One region of the Streptomyces sp. CNP082 genome, then DNA from elsewhere that is predicted to be linked to it. Evidence: predicted binding sites of a transcription regulator. Region 1 holds the regulator's gene; the other holds the start of a gene.
What was found. The regulator HspR, encoded in region 1, represses chaperone genes until heat shock. The targets are predictions, from matches to a motif close to TTGAGNNNNNNNNNCTCAA.
Positions count from the first base shown of each region.

Region 2: lon (endopeptidase La) is a predicted target of HspR. The motif match lies at 2,590-2,608, and genes of this name have one in related genera.

Region 1 is NZ_JCANSZ010000040.1:34,022-39,034, forward strand. Features, by position in the region: gene B124_RS26570 (NACHT domain-containing protein) at 1-2,323, shown strand, start outside; gene B124_RS26575 (heat shock protein transcriptional repressor HspR) at 2,346-2,813, opposite strand; gene dnaJ (molecular chaperone DnaJ) at 2,819-4,015, opposite strand; gene grpE (nucleotide exchange factor GrpE) at 4,058-4,834, opposite strand; gene dnaK (molecular chaperone DnaK) at 4,831-5,013, opposite strand, start outside.
Region 2 is NZ_JCANSZ010000049.1:24,094-29,106, reverse strand. Features, by position in the region: gene lon (endopeptidase La) at 116-2,566, opposite strand; gene B124_RS29140 (spermidine synthase family protein) at 2,685-3,614, shown strand; gene B124_RS29135 (response regulator transcription factor) at 3,701-4,450, shown strand; gene B124_RS29130 (sensor histidine kinase) at 4,447-5,013, shown strand, end outside.

The DNA of each region.
Region 1 (5,013 bases):
CGCCACCCGAGCCGACACCGGCGCTGAGCACACCATGGACTACCTCGCCGGCCGCGTCCCCTTCGTCCTGCCGCTGCGCACCCTCACCCGGCACGGCCAACGCCTCCCCGCCCCCCGCGACTTCCTCTCCGCCACCGGCAGCCCCCTCGCCGGCGCCCAGCCCAACGGCTGGGAGCACCGCGTGCTCACCGCCGGCCGCGGCCTGCTCCTCGTCGACGGCATCGACGAGGTCCCCCGCGACGAGCGCGACCGCGCCCGCCGCTGGCTCGCCGACCTCATCGACGCCTTCCCCGGCAACCGCTGGCTCGTCACCTCCCGCCCCTCCGCCGTCGGCGCGGACTGGCTCGCCGCCGAGGGCTTCACCGAGCTGGCGCTGGCCCCCATGCGCCCCGCCGACCTCGCCCGCTTCATCGCCCGCTGGCACGCCGCCGTACGCACCGGCGCCCCCGCGGCGGACGAGGCGCAGCTCACGGCGTACGAAGAGCAGCTCACCGCCGCCGTACGGCACACCTCAGACCTCAGCCGGCTGGCCACCAACCCGCTCATGTGCGGCCTGATGTGCGCCCTGAACCGCGCCCGCCGCGGCTACCTCCCGCGCGGGCGCAAGGAGCTGTACGAGGCCGCCCTGTCGATGCTGCTCACCCGCCGCGACCGCGAACGCGACATGGCCGTCCCCGACCTGCGTGAGGAGCCCCAGCTCCAGGTGCTGCAACGGCTCGCGTACTGGCTGATCCGCAACGGCCGCACGGAGCTGGACCGCACCCGCGCCGAAAGCATCGTCGCCGCCGCCCTGCCCGCAGTCCCGGAGGTAGCCGCCCTCGGCGACGCGGCGGCCGTACTGGAGCACTTCCGCGACCGCAGCGGCCTGCTCCGCGAACCGGGCCCGGGCGCCGTCGACTTCGTCCACCGCACGTTCCAGGACTACCTGGGCGCCCGCGCGGCGGTGGAGGAGGGCGACATCGGCGTGCTGGCTACACACGCGGCGGACGACCAGTGGGAGGACGTCATCCGCATGGCGGTGGCGCAGGCCCGCCCGCGGGAGCGCGAGGAGATCCTGCGGGAGCTGCTGACGGCGGCCCAGACGCGGGAGGGGGTGGAGGGGGTACGCATCCGCCTGCTGGCCGCGGCGTGCCTGGAACACGCGGCGGAGTTGGCGCCGGCGGTACGGGAGGCGGTGGAGCGGGAGACGCGGGCGCTGATACCACCGAGGACGTCCATGGAGGCGCGGGCGCTGGGCGCGGCGGGGCCGCTGGTGCTGGACCTGCTGCCCGGCCCCGAGGAGACAGACGTACCGGATCTCGTCGCCGTCGCCGCGAGCCATGTGGACTCGGACCGTGCCACCGCGTTCCTCGCCCGCTACGCCACCCACCCTTCGCTCTCAGTGCGCCGGCAACTCGCCTGGGCCTGGCAGCGTTTCGACACCGAGGAGTACGCCGACGAGGTCATCGCCCGGCTCGATCCGGAGGGGCTGTACTTCACCGTCACCTCCGACGCCGAGCTAGAGGCCCTGCGCAGACTCGGAGGCCGCCCGATGGTCGACGTACGCGGCGGCCCACTCGACCCCTTCGAGCTGCGCGAAGTGCTCGCCACGTTCCGGCTCACCAAGCTGATTATCCGCAACCAGCACGCCCTGGGAGACCTGGACTTCCTGCGCGACCAGCATGAGCTGCGTGACCTGCGGCTCACCGAGTGCCTCGGCCTGCAGTACGCCTCGGCCCTCGCCGGCCTGCCGCTACGCACTCTCATCCTGGACGGGGTACCGGGGCTCGCGGACGGCGCCCCCGGGCTTCTCCACGCACTGCCGCGGCTGGAAGTCCTTTCCCTGTCGCCGGACCGGACCCGCCTGCTCGATCTCGACGCGCTGCCCCCGCTGCTGGAGCTGGAGGTTCTCAACCTGCTGACCGCCCGCACCTCCGGGCTGCGCCCCCTGGCCAGGCACCCCCAGCTAGCCAACCTCTATCTCGGTTGGCGGCACGACGCCGCCGCGGACGACTGGCCGGCGCTGGCCGCGCTGCCCAGGCTCGACGCGCTGCGGTCCCGGCCCGACCTGCTGGCCGTCGCGCCCGCCGACGCCGCGCTGCCGGGCGTCGGGTTCCTCGGCCTGATCGACGACCGGCCGGCCGGCGAATACGACCTGGCCCGGCTCCCGCAGCTCTTCCCCCGGCTCGACCGCCTCGTACTCGACCTGCCCTCGGACAGCCCGCTCGACCTCTCCCCGCTCGCCGGACTCGACCTACTGGAGCAGGTCTCCCTGCGGCCGAACATGCGAAACCTCCACGCCGGGCTCCCGCCCCACGTGGAGGTCACGTACCTCGCCGACTGAGCCGCAGGCCCAGCCCAGCCCCTCAGCCCCGCTTCTTCTTCGGCTTCCACACCACCAGCGCACTCGTCTGCTGCACCTGCTGATACGGCACCAGATCCCGCCGGTACGACGCATGCACCTGCGCCTCCCGCTGCGCCATCGCCGACGCCGCGCCGTCCACCGCGTCCGTCAGCTCCGCCACCTTCGCCTGCAGCGCCGCGACCTGCGTCTCCAGCTCGATGATCCGCTTGATACCGGCCAGGTTGATGCCCTCGTCCTGGCTCAGCGCCTGCACCTGCCGCAGCAGCGCGATGTCCCGCGCCGAGTACCGCCGGCCGCGCCCGGCCGCGCGGTCCGGGGAGACCAGGCCGAGGCGGTCGTACTGGCGGAGGGTCTGCGGGTGCAGGCCCGAGAGTTCGGCGGCTACGGAGATGACGTAGACCGGCGTCTCCTCGGTCAGCTCGTACGGATTGCGCCCGCGGGCGCCGCGTCCGCCGTTTGTGCCGTTCATCGTCGTCAAGCTCCCTTCGCGGCCTTGAACAGCTCCGCGCGCGGGTTCTCGCCCGCGGTCGCCTCCCGGTACGACTCCAGCGACTCGCGCGCGGTGCCGTCCGTCTCCTTCGGCACCGCCACCTCGACGGTGACGAGCAGGTCCCCGCGCGTGCCGTCCTTGCGGACGGCGCCCTTGCCGCGGGCGCGCATCGTACGTCCGTTGGGCGTGCCCGGGGGCAGCTTCAGGGTGACCGGCGGGCCGCCGAGCGTGGGCACCGTGATGTCCGCGCCGAGGGCCGCCTCCGGGAACGAGACGGGGACGGTCACCAGCAGGTTGTCGCCCTTGCGGCCGAAGACGGGGTGGCCGTCCACGTGCACGACGACGTACAGGTCGCCGCCGGGGCCGCCGCGTTCGCCCGGGCCGCCCTTGCCGCGCAACCGTATCCGCTGCCCGTCCTGCACCCCCGCGGGGATGCGGACCTGCATCGTGCGGGACGACTTGGCCCGGCCGCTGCCCTTGCAGACGTCGCAGGGGTCCTGGGCGATGAGCCCGCGGCCCTTGCAGTCCACGCACGGGTCGGTCAGCGAGAAGCCGCCACCGCCGCCGCGGGAGACCTGGCCGGTGCCCACGCAGGTCGGGCAGACCCGCGGGGAGCCGTTCTTGTCGCCCGTGCCGGCGCACGTCTTGCAGGGGGCCGACGAGGACATCCGCAGCGGGACCGTGGCGCCCTCGATGGCCTCCGTGAAGCTGAGCGTGACCTCCGACTCGATGTCCTGGCCGCGGCGCGGCTGCGTACGCCCGCCGCCGCGGTTGAACAGCCCGCCGAAGACGTCGCCGAGGCCGCCGCCGAAGCCGCCGGAGGTGGTGGTCTGCCCGCCGCCGCCGCCGGCGCCGCCCGGGCCCGAGCCCCCGAAGAGGTCGCCGAGGTCGAAGTTGAACGAGCCGCCGCCGCCCGCGCCGGGGCCCGGGCGGAAGCCGCCGTTGCCGAAGAGGGTGCGCGCCTCGTCGTACTCCTTGCGCCGCTGGGGGTCGCCGAGCACGTCGTTGGCCTCGGAGACCTCCTTGAAGCGCTCCTCGGCCGCGGCGTCGCCCTTGTTGGCATCCGGGTGGTACTGCCGGGCCAGCTTGCGGTACGCCTTCTTGATCTCGGCCTCGGTGGCGTCCTTCGGGACGCCGAGAACCTTGTAGTAGTCCTTCTCGATGAAGTCCTTGGTGCTCATTCCCGGCGTCCCTCCTCTCGTCCCTCGGCGGCTGCTACGGCGTCACCCCTCGTCCGGGCCACCGCTGTCCGTCTCCCCCCTGCCGGACTCGCCCTGGGCGGGTCCGGCAGCGTCCGGCCCCGCGGCGTCCGCGGCACCGGCGGACTCCGGTCCGCCGTCCTCCGCATCGGCCTGCTTGCCGTCCGCCTTCTCGCCCTCCGCGCCCTGCGACGCCGAGGCTCCCGGCTGCGGTTCCGCCACGGCGACCCGCGCGGGGCGGATCGTACGCTCGCCGATCCGATACCCAGGCTGGAGAATCTGCACGCACGTCGTCTCGGTCACATCCGGCGAGTAGCTGTGCATCAGCGCCTCGTGGATCAGCGGGTCGAAGGGCTCGCCCTCCTTGCCGAACTGCATCAGGCCCATCTTGGCCACGACGTTCTCCAGCGACTCGGCGACCGACTTGAAGCCGCCGACCAGCTCGTCGTGGTCCCGGGCCCGGCCGATGTCGTCGAGCACCGGCAGCAGCTCGGTGAGCAGGTTCGCGTTCGCGATCTCCTTGACCGTGACCCGGTCCCGCTCCACCCGCCGGCGGTAGTTCTGGTACTCCGCCTGCAGCCGCTGCAGGTCCTTCGTCCGCTCGTCGAGCGCCCTGCGGGCCTCGTCCAGACGGCCCGAAAGGGGGCTCGCGTCCCCACTCCCGGCGGGGGCACCCGGCCCGGCTCCCCCGGCGCGCCGTGCGCCGGCGGGTCCGTCCGGGCCGCCCTGCTGTGCCTCCGCTGTCTTCGCGTCGGTGGGGACGTCGGGCTTCTCCTCGAAGCCCGGGGTCTCCTCCGTCACGCCGCACCGTCCTTGGGCTTGTCGTCGTCCACGATCTCGGCGTCGACGACGTCGTCGTCGGCGCCGGCGGGCGCGCCCTGCTGCGCCTGCTGCGCGCCTTCGCCGCCGGGTGCCGCGCCGCCGGACGGCTGGGCGTCGGCGTAGAGCGCCTGGCCGAGCTTCTGGCTGGTGGCGGCGGC
Region 2 (5,013 bases), on a different contig from region 1:
GCTACCAACGCACGAGCGGTTCCTGCACACGCGATCCCCGGCACGCCGAACGGCCCCTCCCGGGTGGGTGGTCGGGAGGGGCCGTGCCTTCGGGGACGGAGGCGGCGGTACGGGGTCAGGCGGCCACGGGAAGCTCCTGGCCGCCGGCCGGGGCCGCGGCGCCGGCCGGGGTCAGGGCCAGGGACAGGACCTGGCGGACGTCGGAGACCGGGTGGACCTCCAGCTTCTGAAGGACCTCCGCCGGCACGTCGTCCAGGTCGGGCTCGTTGCGCTTCGGGATGATCACCGTGGTGACCCCCGCCCGGTGCGCCGCCAGCAGCTTCTGCTTCACGCCGCCGATCGGCAGCACCCGGCCCGTCAGCGACACCTCACCGGTCATCGCCACGTCCGTGCGCACCTGCCGCCCGCTGAGCAGCGACGCCAGCGCCGTCGTCATCGTGACGCCCGCGCTCGGCCCGTCCTTCGGGACCGCGCCCGCCGGTACGTGCAGGTGGATGCCCCGGTCCTTCAGGTCGCCCACCGGCAGCTCCAGCTCCGCGCCGCGCGAGCGCAGGAAGGACAGCGCGATGTGCGCCGACTCCTTCATCACGTCGCCGAGCTGCCCCGTGAGGGTCAGCCCGGAGGCGCCCGACTCGGGGTCGGCCAGCGACGCCTCGATGTACAGCACGTCGCCGCCGGCGCCCGTCACCGCCAGGCCCGTCGCCACGCCGGGGACCGCCGTGCGGCGCTCCGCGGGGTCGGTGGCGGACTCCGGGGTGTGGTGCGGACGGCCGATCAGCGGGCGGAGCTGGTCGACGCCGACCGGGTACGGCAGCTTCGCGTCGCCCAGTTCGTGCTGCGCCGCGATCTTGCGGAGCAGCCTGGCGAGCGCGCGCTCCAGGTTCCGTACGCCCGCCTCGCGGGTGTACTCGCCGGCCAGCTTGCGCAGCGCCTCGTCCTCGACGGCGACCTCGCCGGGCTCCAGGCCCGCGCGCTCCAACTGCCGCGGCAGCAGGTGGTCGCGGGCGATGGTGACCTTCTCGTCCTCGGTGTAGCCGTCGAGGCGGACCAGTTCCATCCGGTCCAGCAGCGCCTCGGGGATGGCTTCGAGGACGTTGGCGGTGGCCAGGAAGACCACGTCGGACAGGTCCAGCTCGACTTCGAGGTAGTGGTCGCGGAACGTGTGGTTCTGCGCCGGGTCCAGGACCTCCAGCAGGGCCGCGGCGGGGTCGCCGCGGAAGTCGGAGCCGACCTTGTCGATCTCGTCCAGCAGCACGACCGGGTTCATCGAACCGGCTTCCTTGACGGCCCGTACGACCCGGCCGGGCAGCGCGCCGACGTACGTGCGCCGGTGGCCGCGGATCTCCGCCTCGTCGCGGACGCCGCCGAGCGCGACCCGTACGAACTTCCGGCCCATGGCCCGCGCCACGGACTCGCCCAGCGACGTCTTGCCGACGCCGGGCGGGCCGACGAGCGCGAGCACCGCGCCGCCGCGCCGGCCGCCGACGAGGCCCAGGCCCCGCTCCGCGCGGCGCTTGCGCACGGCCAGGTACTCGGTGATGCGCTCCTTGACGTCCTCCAGGCCCGCGTGGTCGGCGTCCAGGATCTCCTTGGCGCCGGTGATGTCGTACGCGTCCTCGGTGCGCTCGTTCCACGGCATCTCCAGGACGGTGTCGAGCCACGTCCTGATCCAGCCGTTCTCCGGCGAGGCGTCGGAGGCGCGCTCCAGCTTGTCGACCTCCTTCAGGGCCGCCTCGCGGACCTTCTCGGGCAGGTCGGCGCCCTCGACCCGGGCGCGGTAGTCGTCGGACTCCTCGCCGTCGGGCTCGCCGTTCAGCTCGCGCAGCTCCTTGCGTACGGCCTCCAGTTGGCGCCGCAGCAGGAACTCGCGCTGCTGCTTGTCGACGCCCTCCTGGACGTCCTTCGCGATGGACTCGGCGACGTCCTGCTCCGCCAGGTGCTCCTTCAGCCACTGCGTGGCCAGCTTGAGCCGGGCCACCGGGTCGGCGGTCTCCAGCAGCTCCACGCGCTGCTCGGTGCTGAGGAACGGCGAGTAGCCCGAGTTGTCGGCGAGCTGGCCGACGTCGTCGATCTGCTGCACGCGGTCCACGACCTGCCAGGCGCCACGCTTGCGCAGCCAGTCGGTGGCGACCGCCTTGTACTCCTTCATCAGCTCGGTGACGGCGCCGGGAACAGGGTCCGGTACGGACTCCTCGATCTCCGTGCCCTCCACCCACAGCGCGGCCCCGGGGCCGGTCGTGCCGGCACCGATACGGATCCGGGCGACGCCGCGGATCAGCGCACCGGGGTCGCCGTCGGCAAGCCTGCCGACCTGCTCGACACGGCCGAGGACACCGGTGCCCACGTACGTGCCGTCAACCCGTGGGACGAGCAGCACCCTGGGCTTGTGTCCGCTGCCGCGCGCCGCGGCCTGCGCGGCCTCGACCGCGGCCCGCACCTCGCGGTCCGAGAGGTCGAGCGGCACGACCATGCCGGGGAGCACGACTGCGTAGTCGGAGGAGTCCGAGGAGTCGAGCGGCAGGACGGGCAGGGCCAGCGGCGTATTCGAGCGGGACTCAGTAGCCATTGATCTCCCCTTCGGCATGCAAGTTGAGTTACGTGGGCTCAACCCGGGAGGGTGCCGCGATGTTCCCGGCCGTCTGTTCGCTGTGAGCGATCGGGCAGGATCGGGCAGGATGGGGGCCATGAGCAGCGACGACGAGACGGCGCGCGCCGTGACGGTCGACCGCAGGTCCGGCCCGTACGGAGAGGTCGTGCTGCGCCGGCGCGGCGCCCACCACGAGATCATCGCGAACGGCGTCTTCCTCATGGACACCTCCGACGGCCGCTCCGAGCGGCTGCTGATCCGGGCCGCGGCGCAGGCGCTGGACGGGACCACGGCGGCACCGGCGGTGCTGATCGGCGGGCTCGGCGTGGGCTTCTCGCTCGCCGAGGCGGCGGCGGACGCGCGCTGGGGGCGGATCACGGTCGTCGAGCGTGAACCGGCGGTCATCGAGTGGCACACGCGCCCGGCGGCCGGCCAGCCCGGCCCGGCGGAGGGCACGAAGCCCGGCTCGGCCGACGGCCCCGCCACCAGCCCGGCAGACGGCTCGCCAGGCGGCGCGGCAGAGGCCCCGGCTGACGGCTCTGCGGGCGCCCCGGCTGACGGCCCCGCGGCGGGCCCGGCTGACGGCTCTGCGGGCGGCCCGGCTGACAGCCCGCCCCTCGCCCGCCTCAGCGGCGCGGCCCTCGCCGACCCCCGCGTCGAGCTCGTCGAGGCCGATCTCCTGGACCACCTCGCCACCGCCTCCGGCCCGTACGACGCCGTCTGCCTCGACATCGACAACGGCCCCGACTGGACCGTCACCGACGGCAACTCCGGCCTCTACGCCCCCGCCGGCCTCGCCGCCTGCCGCGACCGCCTCGCCCCCGGCGGCGTCCTCGCCGTCTGGTCCGCCCGCCCCTCCCCCGCCTTCGAGGCCGCGCTGCGCACCGCCGGCTTCACGGACGTACGCACGGAGGAGATCCCGGTACGCCGCGGCGTACCCGACGCCGTCCACCTCGCCGTCCGCCCGCGCCGGCCCGCGTCCACGGCGCGGCCCACAACGCGGCCGGGGGCTCTTCGTTCCCCGTAGCCGAGGCGCGTCACCTCCCCATACGCTGCTAGCTGAAGCGGAGGGCCTACGGCCTACGGGGAAGAGACGGCGAGGGCCACGAACACATGGCAGACAGACAAGCCCTGAACGGCCGCGCTGACCACGCGGCCGCAGTGACTCCCGGCGCCCAGCGAAGAGTGCTGGTCGTCGAGGACGACCCCACGATCGGGCAGGCGATATCGGCGCGGCTGCGCGCCGAGGGCTTCCAGGTACGGACGGCGGGCGACGGCCCCGCCGCGGTGGCGACCGCGGCGGAATGGGGGCCTGACCTGCTCGTGCTCGACGTGATGCTGCCCGGCTTCGACGGGCTGGAGGTGTGCCGCCGGGTGCAGGCCGAGCGGCTCGTACCGGTGCTGATGCTGACCGCGCGGGACGACGAGACGGACATGCTCGTCGGCCTCGGCGTCGGCGCCGACGACTACATGACCAAACCCTTCTCCATGCGGGAGCTGGCCGCGCGGGTGCACGTCCTGCTGCGCCGCGTGGAGAGAGCCACGCTGGCGGCGGGCGCCGCCCGGGACGACACGCTGCGCCTGGGTGAGCTGGAGATCGACCACACCGAGCGGCGGGTGCGGGTCGGCGGGGACGACGTCCATCTGACGCCGACGGAGTTCGAGCTGCTGGCGTGCCTGGCCAACCAGCCGCGGGCGGTGCTCTCCCGCGAGCAGCTCCTGGTGGAGGTCTGGGAGTGGGAGGACGCCTCGGGGACGCGCACCGTCGACAGCCACATCAAGGCGCTGCGCCGCAAGATAGGCGCAGAGCGGATCCGTACGGTCCACGGCGTGGGATACGCGCTGGAGACCCCCGTCACATGACGGTGCCGGACGGCGGCGCGGGAACCGGGTTCTGGCGCCGGGTGTGGGACGCGCTGCGCCCGCTGGATCCGGTGCGGTCGGTCAACGCCGCGCTGGGTGCGCTGGTCATCGGCTCGGTGGTGATCGCCACCGGCCTGGTGTGGGTGGCGATCCGCTCGTCCACCGAGGTCCGGCTGATCACGGTCTTCTCGCTCATCGCGTCGCTGCTGATCACCCAGTTCGTGGGCCAGCGGCTGACGTCGCCGCTGGTGCAGATGACCGCGGTCACCCGCGCCATGGCCCACGGCGACTACACCGCCCGGCTGGCCACCCGGCGCCGGGACGAGTTCGGCGAGCTGGCGCAGACCTTCAACCGCATGGCGGCGGACCTGCAGTCCGTCGACCGGCACCGCAAGGAGCTGGTCGCCAACGTCTCGCACGAGCTGCGCACCCCGATCGCCGCCCTGCGCGCCGTGCTGGAGAACGTGGTGGACGGGGTCTCGGAGGCCGACCCGGACACGATGCGTACGGCGCTGCGCCAGACGGAGCGCCTGGGCCGGCTGGTGGAGCAGTTGCTGGACCTG